4 regions of the Exiguobacterium sp. s6 genome follow, and region 1 is predicted to be linked to each of the others. Evidence: riboswitches for the same ligand, from Rfam matches in the RefSeq annotation. Region 1 holds a riboswitch; each other region holds the start of a gene.
What was found. A riboswitch is a leader RNA that binds a small molecule or an ion and turns the genes downstream of it on or off. The one in region 1 is predicted to bind S-adenosylmethionine.

Region 1 (3,446 bases):
ACGGCGCCCCGCTCGCTTTCAAGCGATATGGGATCGTGATGGTCGGATGCCCGGCTTTTGCCGCCATGTCATAGTTCAAATCGTGAGGCAAGACGAGCGCGTGCAACTGCTGTTCGTTTAATAGGCGGTCGAGTCCGTCCGTCTTGGCGTCACGCACGTCATCGAGCCGGCGCGTCAAATAGGCCGCCTCGATGAGACGTCCCGACAATCTTTCCGCTTTCTCGAACGTCTTTTGTCCGTGCGGGATCGTCTCAGGATGTCTGTTGTTCCAGTCCATCAAATCCGACAACGTCTCGTACGGGAGCGTCGTCGTGGCCAGGTACGCCTCGATCCCGAGTTTGAACTCGTGGTACAAAATATCGCCTTGGTCGAGTGTATCATGGGCGGGCAGTTCGACTTCGACAAGGTCGATGCCGCTCTGTTTCAACAGCTCGGTCGTCTCACCGTATAATGCTTGTTCTTCTGTTGATAAATCAGCTTTGACGATCCCGACACGCATCCCGACCGCTTGGCGCTCGTCGAGGCACGTCCGATACGGCGGGCCGGCCGGGAGGTTGAGTGTCGCCGGGTCCGCCGGGTCTTCCCCTACCATCGCCTCAAGTGCCCTTACCGCGTCTTCGAGCGTTCGTGCCATCGGTCCCGCCGTATCTTGCGACCGCGAGATCGGGATGATGCCACTCCGACTGATGAGGCCGACGGTCGGTTTGATGCCGACGATGCCATTGTGCACGCTCGGATGGATGATGGAGCCGCTCGTCTCGCTACCGACAGCGAGCAGTGTCAGGTTCGCTGCGACCGCAGAGGCCGAACCTGAGCTCGAACCTCCGACATCGAGCTTATCCCCATATGGATTGAGCGTCTGCCCACCGACACCGCTCCAGCCGTTCGGCATGCCCTCGGTCAAAAAGTTGGCCCATTCGGACAAGTTCGCTTTCCCGAGGATGATGGCCCCGCTCGCTCGCAGGTTTTGGACGAGATGGGCGTCCCGGCCTGCGAAGTGATGTTCGAGGGCGACGGCCCCGGCCGTCGTCTTCATGAGTCCGTCTGTCTCGACATTGTCTTTGATCAAGACAGGAATGCCGAGTAGCGGCAAGCGTAACCCGCGACGAAACGCCCGGTCAGCCGACTCGGCCTCGAACAACGCGTCCGGGTTCACCTGGATGACCGCCTTCAGTTTGTCGTTGAACTGGGCGATCCGGGTCAAATAGTAGGCCGTCACGTCACGCGCCGTGAACGTTCCTTCTTTATATCCGCGATGGGCAGATTCGATATCGAGTTCCATAAAATCAAATGTGTCAGTCATATTGATTCCTCCTTTGGTCACTCGATGGTATTCGCTATCGCCACATGATTTCCTGTTTTCGTTCGCCAACGAATGTGTAACTTGGTACACTGAAAGAAAAGGGAGGTTACTATGAACCGTTCGTACGTACTCGTCTTATTGTCCGTCTTTGCCTTGTTCTTCTTACAGTTATATGCCGGGGACGCCCCGTATACGCTACCGCTCTCCATCGTGCTCGTCATCCTGATCCTCGGTGCCACCTTGCTCCAACTACGGCGCAAGCCAAACCGTTGACGCCGCTTCAAATCTGATGGTATGATGCTGTCACCAACTACATATCGATATCTTGAGTGAACGAGAGACCTGGCTCTATGACTTCACAGCAACCTGCTACGGCAAGGTGCTACTACCAGCAAGGTGATTGCCTTGGCCGATATGACAGAGCGCTCATGTCGATGACATGGGCGCTTTTTTTGGAATGAACATGAGGGGGACTTATTAATGGAAAAAGCAACATTCGCAGGCGGCTGCTTTTGGTGCATGGTGACACCGTTCGAGGAACAGCCCGGCATCGAGTCGATCGTATCAGGTTATACGGGAGGTCACGTCGACGATCCGACGTATGAACAAGTGAAGACAGGGACGACAGGACACTATGAGGTCGTCGAGATCACGTTCGACCCGACGCTGTTCGCTTACGAGCGACTGCTCGAACTGTATTGGATTCAGACCGATCCGACCGATGACGGCGGTCAATTCCAAGACCGAGGCAGTCAATATGCGCCGGCCATCTTCTATCATACGGAAGAACAACGTGTGAAAGCAGAGCAGAGTCGCGACGCGCTCGCGGCGAGCGGACGTTTCCAACAGCCGATCGTCACGAAGATCTTACCGGCTGACACGTTCTATCCGGCCGAGGAGTACCATCAAGACTTCCATAAAAAAAATCCGGCCCACTATAAAGAGGACCGGAAAAAATCTGGGCGTGACGCATTCATCGAACAAGCCTGGTAAGCGAAAGACGGGTCGTCTGACCCGTCTTTTAGCTTTTGGCGATTCCGAGCATGAATCCGGCCACGACAATGAGGCCGATACCCATAAAGACTAAGACACGTTCTTTCGTCGTCTTCTCTTCTTTTAATAGATAGATCCCGCCGAGCGTCGCCACGACGACGTTCAATTGCGACAAGGCGAATGACGTCGCGATTCCGACTTCACCGCTCGACACGAACAGCCCGAAGTTCCCGATCCCCCAGGCGATCCCGGCCAAGATATTTTTGAACGTCTTCGGATCGAACTTCTTCACATCTTTCTCACGCAGGCTGAACAACAGCGCCGCGACGAACATCCCGACCGACTGTGGCAAGATGGCCGTGATCCCGTCGACCTCGAAATAGTTCGTCAGGACGGCGTACGTCACGTAACCGATACTCGACACGAGCAGGACGAGCAAGCCTTTCTTCAAGGCGCCGCTACTGTCGCCGTCTTTGTTCTGCTGATACGATGTCAACGCAGCCCCAATCACGATGAGAACGAGCGCCGAAAATCCGAGCCATAGTTCGGTCGTCGTTTTCCAGTCTCCGAGGACGATGACACCGAACAACGATGTACCGAGAAGCTGCATGCCGGTGCTGATCGGCATCGCCTTCGAGACACTTAAAATTTGAAACGATTGGAACTGTAAATATTGTCCGAGTGCCCAAAACGCGCCGGAGATGAATCCGGTCACGATTGCGAGCGTCGTGAACCCGGGATTGAACACGAGTGCGATAATGACCGCCATCACCATCGCCCCGATTGTCGTCCCGATCAACTGTTGAATCGGCTTCCCGCCGACCTTTGAGACGATGAGCGGGATGCTCCCCCACATCAAGGCAGGTAAGAGTGCGAGTAAAATCATTTCCATACATGACACCTGCTTTCGTAATATAACATCATTTGTGATTTTCCCACGTTCAGTGCTGATTAAACTTTGTTCAAAAAAATTAAAAATAGCCATTGCCAAATGTTTTACTAGGATGATATAATAATTTTCGAACGGGGCATTAGCTCAGCTGGGAGAGCGCCACGCTGGCAGCGTGGAGGTCAGCGGTTCGAGCCCGCTATGCTCCATTATTGAAGTCACCACTCATTTGAGGGGTGACTTTTTTTGCGTCGCCGCTCG
Region 2 (3,446 bases), 1.0 Mb from region 1:
CGTAAAACGCGAACTCTGGATCAATGATTTTCGTTTCTTGTTGAGTCGCGAAAATACTGCCCGTATGTAGGTCGCCGTGCAGGAGCGCCTCATGTTTCGTGACAAACCCGACTTTCAGTTTCGTCACCTCGACCTTGAGCGCTTGGTCTTGCCAAAGGCGTTCGACATCTTCTCGCAGCGCCGTCTCGATGTTGTTCGACTCCGCATCTTTGAACGGGTCGGTGAAGATGAGTTTCTCGGTGATGTCACACAGTTCCGGGTTGTAATAGTCACGTTCAATCCGCTTCTTCACGATCGGTCCGGCCGCGTAATCCGACGTCGCGAACAGCGTCTCGCCTAAAAATTCCCCAACATGGCGGGCAAGTTCAGGATACGTTTTCCCTTCCAAATAGCCTGTCCGAACGATCTCAAAATCTGACAGGTCCTCTAAAATCGTGTAGGCGAGCGTGCGGTCACTGCCAAGCACGACTGGCACGAAACGAGGGACGACGTTGGCGAATTCGCGCAACGCCAACTGCTCGATCCACGCCCGTTCAAGTGTGAGCGGCCAACTTTCGCCGACGACTTTCGCATATGGGAGCGCTTGTTTGACGATGAGACTCGTTTCGCCTTGTCGGATGCGGAAAACGAGGTTCAAATTGCCGTCTCCGATCTCCTCGCAATGCGTGATGCCTCCGTCTTCGATTAACCCCAACGTTTTCACATGCTCGACGACGGTCTGTTCTGTAAATGGTTGATATGACATAATGTTTTCCCCTTCCTGTACGTTGCCCACAAAAAAAGCCCCTTTCTCCGCGAGAAAGAGGCACAGCCAAACTGGTTGTTCCTCTCATCTGTCAGACATTCGTCTGGTGGATGTAGCACCGTGCCTAGTGGTCGGTTGCTGCGGCGTCATCGGGCCAATTCCCTCTGCCAACTCGCGATAAGAGTGGTTTATTCGATTCGGTGAACTTATGTGCTGAATATTACGGACTCGACGTCACGATTGTCAACGGCAATTTCCCGATGTAACTTCGTCTTTTTTTGTGCATATATGGAAACAACTTTCCAAAATATTTTTTTTGGAAAAAAAGGAATTGACGATGTGACGATTCTGTGCAAAAATTCAATTAAATTTCACAACTTCAAATCACATTCTTATCAAGAGCAGACGGAGGGACAAGCCCGATGATGTCGCAGCAACCGACCAGAGATGGCACGGTGCTAATTCTTGCAGCGTAAGCTGAGAGATAAGAGTTCATTTTTTTATGATGACCTCTTGCCTCGGCATGGGGTCATTTTTGTTTGCCTGGAAGGAGGAACCATATGAGTATCACTGCCACATATGAAATCAAACAGACGGACGCGGTCGCGACCGTCGCCGACAAGATCGCCCTCGAGCTGACCGTCGGCACATGGACGGACTTGCCTCACTTAGAGCAAGAGCAGTTACAGGCGTTCCGAGGTGAGGTCGTATCAACCACACATACGGACACGACGAGCCGCTTCACGATCCGCTATCCGTTACATAATGTCAGCCCTGACTTTTCATCCATCTTGACGACGACGTTCGGGAAACTGTCCCTCGATGATTCGGTCCGATTAATCGATTTGACGTTGCCGGAGACGCTCGCCTCTGATTTCAAAGGCGCCAAGTTCGGTGTCGACGGGATTCGTGAGTTGCTCGGCGTTCAGGATCGCCCGCTCGTCATGAGCATCTTCAAAGGCGTCATCGGCCGTGACCTCGCGTTTCTCGAGCAGCAACTCCGCGATCAGTTCGCCGGTGGCATCGATATCGTCAAAGACGACGAGATTTTATACGACAACCCGCTCACCCCTTCGCTCGAACGGGCCCGGATCGGAGCAGACGTCATTCAAGCCCACTTCGAGACGACCGGGAAACGCGTCCTGTACGCGATCACGCTGAGCGGCCCCGTGTTCGGTCTGCGTGACCAGGCGCTCCGTCTCACCGAGGCCGGTGCGACGGCGCTCCTGTTCAACGTCTATACGTACGGTCTCGACGCACTGCGCGAACTCGCGAACGATCCGGATATCCACGTCCCGATCTTGGCACATCCGGCCTTTGCCGGCGCCTTGACCGGGTCAATCAGTCATTCGCTTTTACTCGGTAAACTCCCTCGCCTCGCCGGGGCCGATTTGACGCTCTTCCCGTCACCGTACGGCTCACTTGCGACACCGCGCGACGAGGCGTTCGTGATTCGCGACCAGAGTGCCGAACCACATTGGTCGAAGCCGATTTTGCCGGTCCCGTCCGCGGGGATTCATCCGGGACTCGTCGCCGATATCATTCGGGACTTCGGGACGGATGTCGTCATCAACGCCGGCGGTGGCATTCACGGTCATCCGGACGGTGCAGCCGCCGGGGCTCGTGCGTTCCGACAAGCCATCGCTCACGTACTCGGTCAAACCGAAGGGCAGACGGACGAGCTCGATACCGCGTTGAAGGCGTGGGCGTCACGATGACGATCCATATCCTCTGCGACTTTGACGGGACGATTACGGCGGAAGACAATATCATCGCGTTGATGAAGGCGTTCGCCCCGCCGGCTTGGGTCGAGTTGAAAGACGCGGTCCTCGAGCAACGGATTTCCATCCGATCCGGGGTCGGTCAAATGTTTCGACTGTTGCCGAGCGAGGCCGCCCCGACTTACCGTGATTATTTGTTGGGGCGCATCACGCTCCGCCAAGGGTTCCCGGCATTTTTAGAAGAAGTTCGGGCCCATGGCTGGAAGTTTGACGTCGTCAGCGGCGGGATGGACTTTTTCGTCCATCCGATTTTGGAAGGCTACGTCGATCCCGAACACATCTACTGTAACGTCGCCGACTTCTCCGCTGAGACGGTCACCGTCGCTTGGCCGCACGCTTGCGACGAACAATGTACGAACGATTGCGGTTGTTGCAAGCCGACGCTCGCTCGTCGCATCGTCAATCCCGACGACCGCTTGATCGTCATCGGTGACTCGGTGACCGATTTCGAGGTCGCGAAGCGTGCCGACTTCGTCTATGCCCGAGGTCAACTCATCACGCTCTGCGAAGCGGCAGGCATCCGTTATGCCCCGTTCGAGACGTTCGACGACATCACCCATCACTTGAAGGAGGTGTCCGTATGAGCCTTGCGACACGTTGGCTTGAACTCGCCGACATTAAAGACGAACTCGCCGCCCGCGACTGGTTCCCCGGAACGAGTGGGAATTTGGCGATTCGCGTTTCCGATGACCCGCTCGAATTTCTCGTCACGGCGAGCGGACGCGATAAACGAAAACGAACACCGGACGACTTTGTTCACGTCGATGCGGCCGGACGCTTGATTGGCGAACAGAACGGTCGTCCATCCGCCGAGACGCTGCTTCACGTCGAAGTGTTCAATCGGACGGACGCGACGTGTTCGCTCCACGTCCATACGGTCGACAATAATGTCATCTCCGAGCTCCATGCCGCCACCGGCG
Region 3 (3,446 bases), on a different contig from region 1:
CAAGGGGTATATTGGCTTGAACGCATCAACCACATGAGCCCGATCTCGCTTGGGTTTTTATATTCGCTTCCGTTCATCCCGGTCAGTTTGATCACATACTTACTCGCCCTCATTCAAATGCCGCTTCGGACATTCATCATGGCGGCGGGGTTCGGGAAACTGCTTGTCGTCTTGATTTTTTCGGTCATTGGTGACCAGTGGGAAGAGTTTATTCAAAGTCCGTTCCGCTTATCGATGCTTGGACTGTTATTGTTTGTCCTTTGGGCGATCAGCCGTGGCCTCGAGGAATTGCTCAAGCGGCGCGCCTTCAAAAAACGCAACGAACAACTTCAACGTGAACGTGAAACGAAACGTCAAACGACCCTTCGAAGCTAGTGCTTCAAAGGGTCGTTTTGGTTAGGCGCGCTTTTTGAAACGCGGGAAGTTAAAGACGATGGCCAGCCCTCCGCAAATGAAGAGCAGGAATGGATAGAACATATACGGGACGAGCGCTGGTGACGCCGTATTCGTCAATTCGGCGGCGATGAGCAACTGTGCCCCGTAAGGCAACAGGCCTTGGACGCCACACGAGAAGATGTCGAGCACACTCGCTGATTTCTTTCGCTCGATGTCATACGTATCGGCGATATTGGCGGCGAGCGGACCGGCCACGAGAATCGAAATCGTGTTGTTCGCCGTCGCGACGTTGGTCGCACTGACGAGCCCGGCGATGCTCCATTCGGCACCGGCACGTTTTTGAATCCGCGACGTGAGCGCGTCACGCAAGTAAGTGAGCCCGCCGTTATGCGAGATGAGTCCGACGAGTCCGCCCATGAGGAGCGTCAAGAGCGAAATCTCGGCCATACCCATCATCCCGTCTGCCATAGCCGTGACGTATGAAGTGACAGCCAAACTCCCATCGATCAAACCGATGATGCCGGTCAAGGCGATCCCGCCAAGCAAGACGAGAATGACGTTCAACCCGGTCAAGGCGAGAGCGATGACGGCGAGGTATGGAATGAGTTTATACCATTCGAACGCGGCTGCATCGACAGTCGATTCTCCACTCGATAACACCGATAAGAGGACGATTGTGATGATGGCGGCCGGGAGGACAATCCAAAAGTTGGTTCGGAATTTGTCACGCATATTGGTACGCTGGGTCCGGACGGCAGCGATTGTCGTGTCCGAGATGAACGACAAGTTGTCCCCGAACATGGCACCACCGACGACGGCAGCCGCTGCGATGGCGATATTGACGCCACTTTCTTCGTGGATACCGAGCGCGATCGGGGCGAGGGCGGCAATCGTTCCCGTCGACGTTCCCATCGCCATCGAGATGAAAGCCGCGATGACGAATAAACCGCTCAGTAGAAGCGAGGACGGTAAAAATGTCAGCGCCGCATTGACGGTCGCGTCGATTGCGCCGATTGCTTCGGCGACACTCGAGAACGCTCCGGCGAGCAAGAAGATGAAGACCATGATTAAAATGCCGGGGTTCCCCGCGCCTTGGGCGACACGCTCGACCGTCTGAGTGACGCTGCCTTTCGTCATCATCGCCGCGACGATGACCGCGATCAACGCCGCGATCAGGACCGGGAATTTATAAAAGTCGTTATAGTAGATGCCTGCCCCGATAAAGAAGACGAGGAAGACGAGCAAAGGCAATAGTGCCCATTTGTTAGCTGTCGGTTGTTCCAATCGATTCACCTCATTCATAAAATAAAAAGAGAGCCTTCTGAAAAAAGGCTCTCTACAAGAAAACACTTTTTTCATCTTTCGAGCAGACTGCTCGCTGGATTTGGCACAGGTTACCCGCTGCCGAGACGTCACTGGGCCAGTCCCTCAGTCTCTCTCGATAAAAAAGTTGTGATATTTAGTTATAAGACACGTTCCCTAACGTACCTGTTTCAAATCCGCTTGTCAATAGCAAACCCCCACGCGGTGAACGTGGGGGTGAGTCAGGTCGTTAAGAAATTGTAATGGGCGACGCGGTTGCGTCCGGCGTACTTCCCGCCGACGTAGAGGGCCCGGTCAGCGTTACGGATCGTATCGTCGAGGCGTTTGTCACCGAATGCCTGAATCGTGTCGACACCGATCGAAGCGGTGACGGGGATATCGATCCCGTCGACGTGGAACGGTTTGTTCTCGATTTGTTGCCGGATCCGTTCGGCAATCTCGATTGCCTGTTCGACATCGCAACGGTTCAATAGCAAGATGAACTCTTCACCGCCGTAACGGGCGGCAAAATCTTCGGTGCGGAGTGCCTGGCGAATCCGCCGTCCAAACTCTTGGAGCACACTGTCCCCGACTTGATGTCCGTGCACATCGTTGATTTTTTTGAAAAAGTCGATGTCGAGCATCGCGACCGAAATCGGATACATCGAACCGTCCGAGATTTGTTGAATCCCGTATTCGTAAAACGCGCGTGCATTCGCGAGCAGCGTCAAGCTGTCGGTCCGACTTTCTGTGTAAAGACGGTCGCGCTCATGGCAACGACTGATCGTCCGGTTGAACGACTTGAGAAGTTTGACGATTTCACGTTGGATGGTCGAGGGATACCCATAGACGTGTTCACCCGTCATGACGAGCCACGTGCGAATCCCTTCGATCTCCTCGGACCGAACCGAGATGAAACTATGATAGTCGTCGTCAAATTCGTTCGACAGTGGTGCGTCCCATTCGAAGCGCATCTCATATTCGACCGAGGCTTCGTTCGGATAAGCGTGATCGAGCAAATCGAACACGATGTGACGGTCAATCGGCTGACGCGTCTTCAAATCAAAGTACAGGGTACGGTCGAACAGTTTAAACTCGACGAACCCTTCGTCATAGTGATTGAGCCGCTCACATTGACTGAGAAACACTTCGATGGCTTGCGCCTCGCTCTGCGATAACGACACGGCTTCTTTTGCCTCATCATACTGTTCAATCAACGATTTAAAGGCGTCTTGCCGGCCTTTTTGGATGATGAGCCGCTTGATGAAGAACGTCAACGCGGCAGCGATGCTGCTGACGACGAGTAAATTCGTCTCCCGGAACAACGAGGCCGCCAAAATGAAGACGAGACTGACGATATACGTATAAAACGCGATGCTCAGAAAATCGCGGACCGGGATGTCGACGCGGAACCACCAACCGACTTGATACTTTTGCACGACCGTGTTCAAGATGATGGCCAGAATCAAACCGGCGAGCGGCAGGAACGAGTCTTGAGAATAGAAGCCGAGACCGGTCACACCACCAAGTGCCAAGTAAACACCGGCTGGGATGGCAATCTCCAAGAAAGACGTGATGGCGTTCCAAGGATACGTGAAGCGGAAGCGTCGAAGCGCGACGCGCGGTTTCAAGTTGACGAACTGGAAGACGAGGAGACCAATCTGATTGACGAAAAGCGCCGTCTCGAAATCAAAAAACAAGAAAATGATGAGGACGATACTTTCCGAAAACGTGAAGTAGACGCCTTT
Region 4 (3,446 bases), 430 kb from region 1:
GTAGGAACGCCCCGATCCCTCCGGCGACGACGATGACCGTCATCGGTAAGACGAGTACCGTGTACGTCTTCAAGCGTGGCGACAACTGCATGACGAGGAACGTCGCGAGAGCGGCCGTCACACCGGCCGTGATGACGTCACCGATTCCAGCCATGAGGAACGCCCCTTCTTCGATGCGGATGGCGCCGCTCCCGACTTGGGTCGCGATGCCGATCGTGCCGGCCTCGAGTGCCGAGCGTCCGAACTGCATGGCGACGGCGACACCGATGATGACCGGTAAGAGACGCATCGCAATTGTCGTCGCATCTAAGATGAACTGCAGTGACGGAACATAAGGTAAGATGGCTTTCGTTAATTCACCGAGCAAGGCGCTCGGGATGAGGGCGATGAGGATGGCAAGACTGAGGCCGTTCAAGACGTTCATCAAAAACTGTTTTCCGGTAAGCTTCTCTTCCGTCATTGGGGATTCACCTGTCCTTTTCTACTGGTATGCTGTTATGTACAAAAGCAATAAAGTTAATGACCATACTATGCCTCTTTCTAGCGAGCGTCAATACAAAATGTTGAAATGTTCAGAATTTTCCATTTGAGCACAACTTTTGAACAGACCGGCCCGGATTCATATACTTAGAAGAGAGGTGAGAACAATGATTACTGACGGATTCTTATATATATACGCCCCAATGTGCGGTACATGCGCCGTGGCCGAGCGGATGCTCTCGGTCGTCGAGGCCGTCGACCCCGAACTCCAGATTGAAAAGCGCGATGCCAACTTTATCCCGAACGAGCTCGAGGCGTATCAAGTCATGAGCGTCCCGGCGCTATTGAAGCTGGAAAATGGCCAAGTTCGCGATCGTTTGTATGCGTTTCAAAACGTCCAGCACGTCCTATCTTTCGTCAAATGAGATAGGATGATTAGAATAATCTGAAAATTTTAAATAATCAGTTGACACAGAAAGTTCACGAATGATATATTCATTACAACATCTTACTTGAACACAACATAGGTCGAGATTTTCCCGTCAGCAAGACGTTTTCGAACAACCGTTGCATGAGCTTACGCGATTTCAGGTGGACCTTCCCTTCGATTGTCCCCCAAAAAAATCAAGCGTCGGGGCACCGGTCGCGTAATTGCATGGTCCGTTCGAAGACCGAGTGATGATTGGGTAAAATCCCCCATATAAGGATGAATGCTCTGATCGGGCAAAAGAGGTTCATCTATGGGTTGTCCTTCAGTGACTCAAGGTGCTACGTTCTGTGTCATCCTCGGATGGCACCTTTTTTTAATTTGTCTGAAAAAAATAGTTTGACATGAAAATAATGTGTCGCTATGATAAAGCTAATCAAATACGCAACCACTCTTATCAAGAGAGGCTGAGGGACTGGCCCTATGACGCCCAGCAACCGCGGAGCAATCCGAAATGGTGCTAATTCCAGCAAGGTGTAAACCTTGGAAGATGAGAGCAATCGTTGTCCGTACCGATAAAGTACGCACGTTTGCTCAAACGTGCGTACTTTTTTTGTTGTCAGGAGGGAAATGGATTGATTCAACTACGCAATGTGGCCAAATGGTTCGATACGAAAAACGGTCGGGTCCAGGCGGTCGATGATGTGTCGCTTACCATCGAAAGCGGCGAAATTTTTGGAATAATCGGATATTCAGGGGCGGGGAAGTCGACGCTCATCCGCTTGCTCAACCGACTCGAGGCACCGTCTAGCGGTGAAATCGTGGTCGCCGGCAGCGAGCTGACGAAGCTCACGCCGAAGGAACTACGCGGGGTACGTAAAAACGTCTCGATGGTGTTCCAACACTTCAACCTATTATGGTCACGCACGGTCGCTGAAAACATCAGCTTCCCGCTCGAGCTCATCGGGGTACCGGCCAGCGAACGCAAACGCCGCGTCCAAGAACTTGTCGAACTCGTCGGCTTAGGCGGACGGGAAGACAGCTATCCGTCGCAACTATCGGGCGGTCAAAAGCAGCGAGTCGGGATAGCCCGTGCGCTCGCTACGAATCCAGAAGTGCTCCTCTGCGATGAAGCGACGAGCGCACTCGACCCGAAGACGACCGATTCGATTCTCGAACTGCTCGTCAGCATCAATAAAAAGCTCGGATTGACGATCGTCCTCATCACCCATGAGATGCACGTCATCCAAAAGATTTGCCACCGCGTCGCCGTCATGGAGGCCGGGAAGGTCGTCGAGACCGGACAAGTCGCCGAGGTGTTCCAACATCCGGAACAGCCGATCACGAAAGAGTTCGTCAAACAGATCGGCGCGGTCGAAGACATGTCGCTCACGTTCGAGCACTTGAAAGCGCGTTATCCGAGCGGTCAAATCGTCAAGCTCAAATTCTTGAACGAGACGGCCGAGCAACCGATTCTGTCAGAAGTGTTGAAGCAACATGATATCGGCTTCAACATCATCGGCGGAAACGTGACGCAGTCACAAGTCGGTGCCCTCGGGACATTATTCATCCAATTGATCGGAGAGCCGGCTGAAGTCGAGCGGGCCATCGCCTCAATCCGGTCGCAGGCAGTGGAAGTGGAGGTAGAAAGCGATGTTTCCTAATGTAGATTGGCAAGTCATGTTAGAACAGACGTGGGAGACGCTCTATATGACGCTCGTCGCCGGAGCCGCGACGTTCGTCATCGGTCTCGCCCTCGGGATGCTCTTATACGTCACGAACGAACCGCTCATGATGAAAAACCGTCCGATTTACACGGTCATCAGCGCAATCGTCAACGTGTTCCGGTCGATTCCGTTCATCATTTTGATCATCTTGCTCATCCCGTTCACGTTACTCGTCGTCGGGACGATGCTCGGGTCGACGGCAGCGTTGCCGGCGCTCATTATCGGTGCGGCTCCGTTCTATGCGCGGATGGTCGAGCTCGCCCTTCGCGAAGTCGACCGCGGCGTCATCGAGGCGGCTGAATCGATGGGTGCGACAAAATGGCAAATCGTCTATAAAGTGTTGTTCCCAGAAGCATTGCCGGCCATCGTGTCAGGCATCACGGTCACGATCGTCGCAATCGTCGGTTATACGGCGATGGCAGGGGTCGTCGGGGGCGGGGGACTCGGGAACTTGGCGTTCCTCGAAGGGTTCCAGCGTTCACAGAGTGACGTCACGTTCGTCGCGACCGTCTTAATCTTGGTTATCGTCTTCGTCATCCAGTTCATCGGCGATCGACTCGTATCAGTAATTGACAAGCGTTCCGCTTGATCTAAATAGAAAATTTGGAGGGGTTTTATAATGAAATCATGGAAAACAGTACTCGGATTGACAGCAGCTTCAGCACTTACGATTCTCGCAGCTTGCGGCGGAGATTCAGAATCAGGTTCGGGCGATGACAAGACGCTCGTCGTCGGTGCGTCAAACGTCCCGCACGCTGAGATTTTAGAGCACATTCAAGACGACTACGAAGAGAAGGGCTATACGCTCGAAA

Region 2: linked by a shared signal. The riboswitch ahead of KNP75_RS00910 (2,3-diketo-5-methylthiopentyl-1-phosphate enolase) and the one ahead of msrA (peptide-methionine (S)-S-oxide reductase MsrA) in region 1 are both predicted to bind S-adenosylmethionine.
Region 3: linked by a shared signal. The riboswitch ahead of KNP75_RS12455 (Na+/H+ antiporter NhaC family protein) and the one ahead of msrA (peptide-methionine (S)-S-oxide reductase MsrA) in region 1 are both predicted to bind S-adenosylmethionine.
Region 4: linked by a shared signal. The riboswitch ahead of KNP75_RS03995 (methionine ABC transporter ATP-binding protein) and the one ahead of msrA (peptide-methionine (S)-S-oxide reductase MsrA) in region 1 are both predicted to bind S-adenosylmethionine.

Annotation. Positions count from the first base shown of each region.
Region 1 covers NZ_JACSLN010000001.1:1,199,363-1,202,808, reverse strand. The annotation lists gene KNP75_RS06200 (amidase family protein) at 1-1,303, opposite strand, end outside; gene KNP75_RS06195 (hypothetical protein) at 1,415-1,576, shown strand; SAM riboswitch class I at 1,621-1,721, shown strand; gene msrA (peptide-methionine (S)-S-oxide reductase MsrA) at 1,784-2,296, shown strand; gene KNP75_RS06185 (GRP family sugar transporter) at 2,325-3,188, opposite strand; tRNA gene KNP75_RS06180 (tRNA-Ala) at 3,322-3,394, shown strand.
Region 2 covers NZ_JACSLN010000001.1:151,661-155,106, reverse strand. The annotation lists gene mtnK (S-methyl-5-thioribose kinase) at 1-745, opposite strand, end outside; SAM riboswitch class I at 827-929, opposite strand; SAM riboswitch class I at 1,135-1,236, shown strand; gene KNP75_RS00910 (2,3-diketo-5-methylthiopentyl-1-phosphate enolase) at 1,306-2,463, shown strand; gene KNP75_RS00905 (2-hydroxy-3-keto-5-methylthiopentenyl-1-phosphate phosphatase) at 2,460-3,110, shown strand; gene KNP75_RS00900 (methylthioribulose 1-phosphate dehydratase) at 3,107-3,446, shown strand, end outside.
Region 3 covers NZ_JACSLN010000002.1:286,779-290,224, forward strand. The annotation lists gene KNP75_RS12450 (TVP38/TMEM64 family protein) at 1-375, shown strand, start outside; gene KNP75_RS12455 (Na+/H+ antiporter NhaC family protein) at 397-1,698, opposite strand; SAM riboswitch class I at 1,749-1,844, opposite strand; gene KNP75_RS12460 (GGDEF domain-containing protein) at 1,941-3,446, opposite strand, start outside.
Region 4 covers NZ_JACSLN010000001.1:767,000-770,445, forward strand. The annotation lists gene KNP75_RS03985 (PTS sugar transporter subunit IIC) at 1-460, opposite strand, end outside; gene KNP75_RS03990 (thioredoxin family protein) at 648-905, shown strand; SAM riboswitch class I at 1,359-1,464, shown strand; gene KNP75_RS03995 (methionine ABC transporter ATP-binding protein) at 1,543-2,571, shown strand; gene KNP75_RS04000 (methionine ABC transporter permease) at 2,561-3,223, shown strand; gene KNP75_RS04005 (MetQ/NlpA family ABC transporter substrate-binding protein) at 3,254-3,446, shown strand, end outside.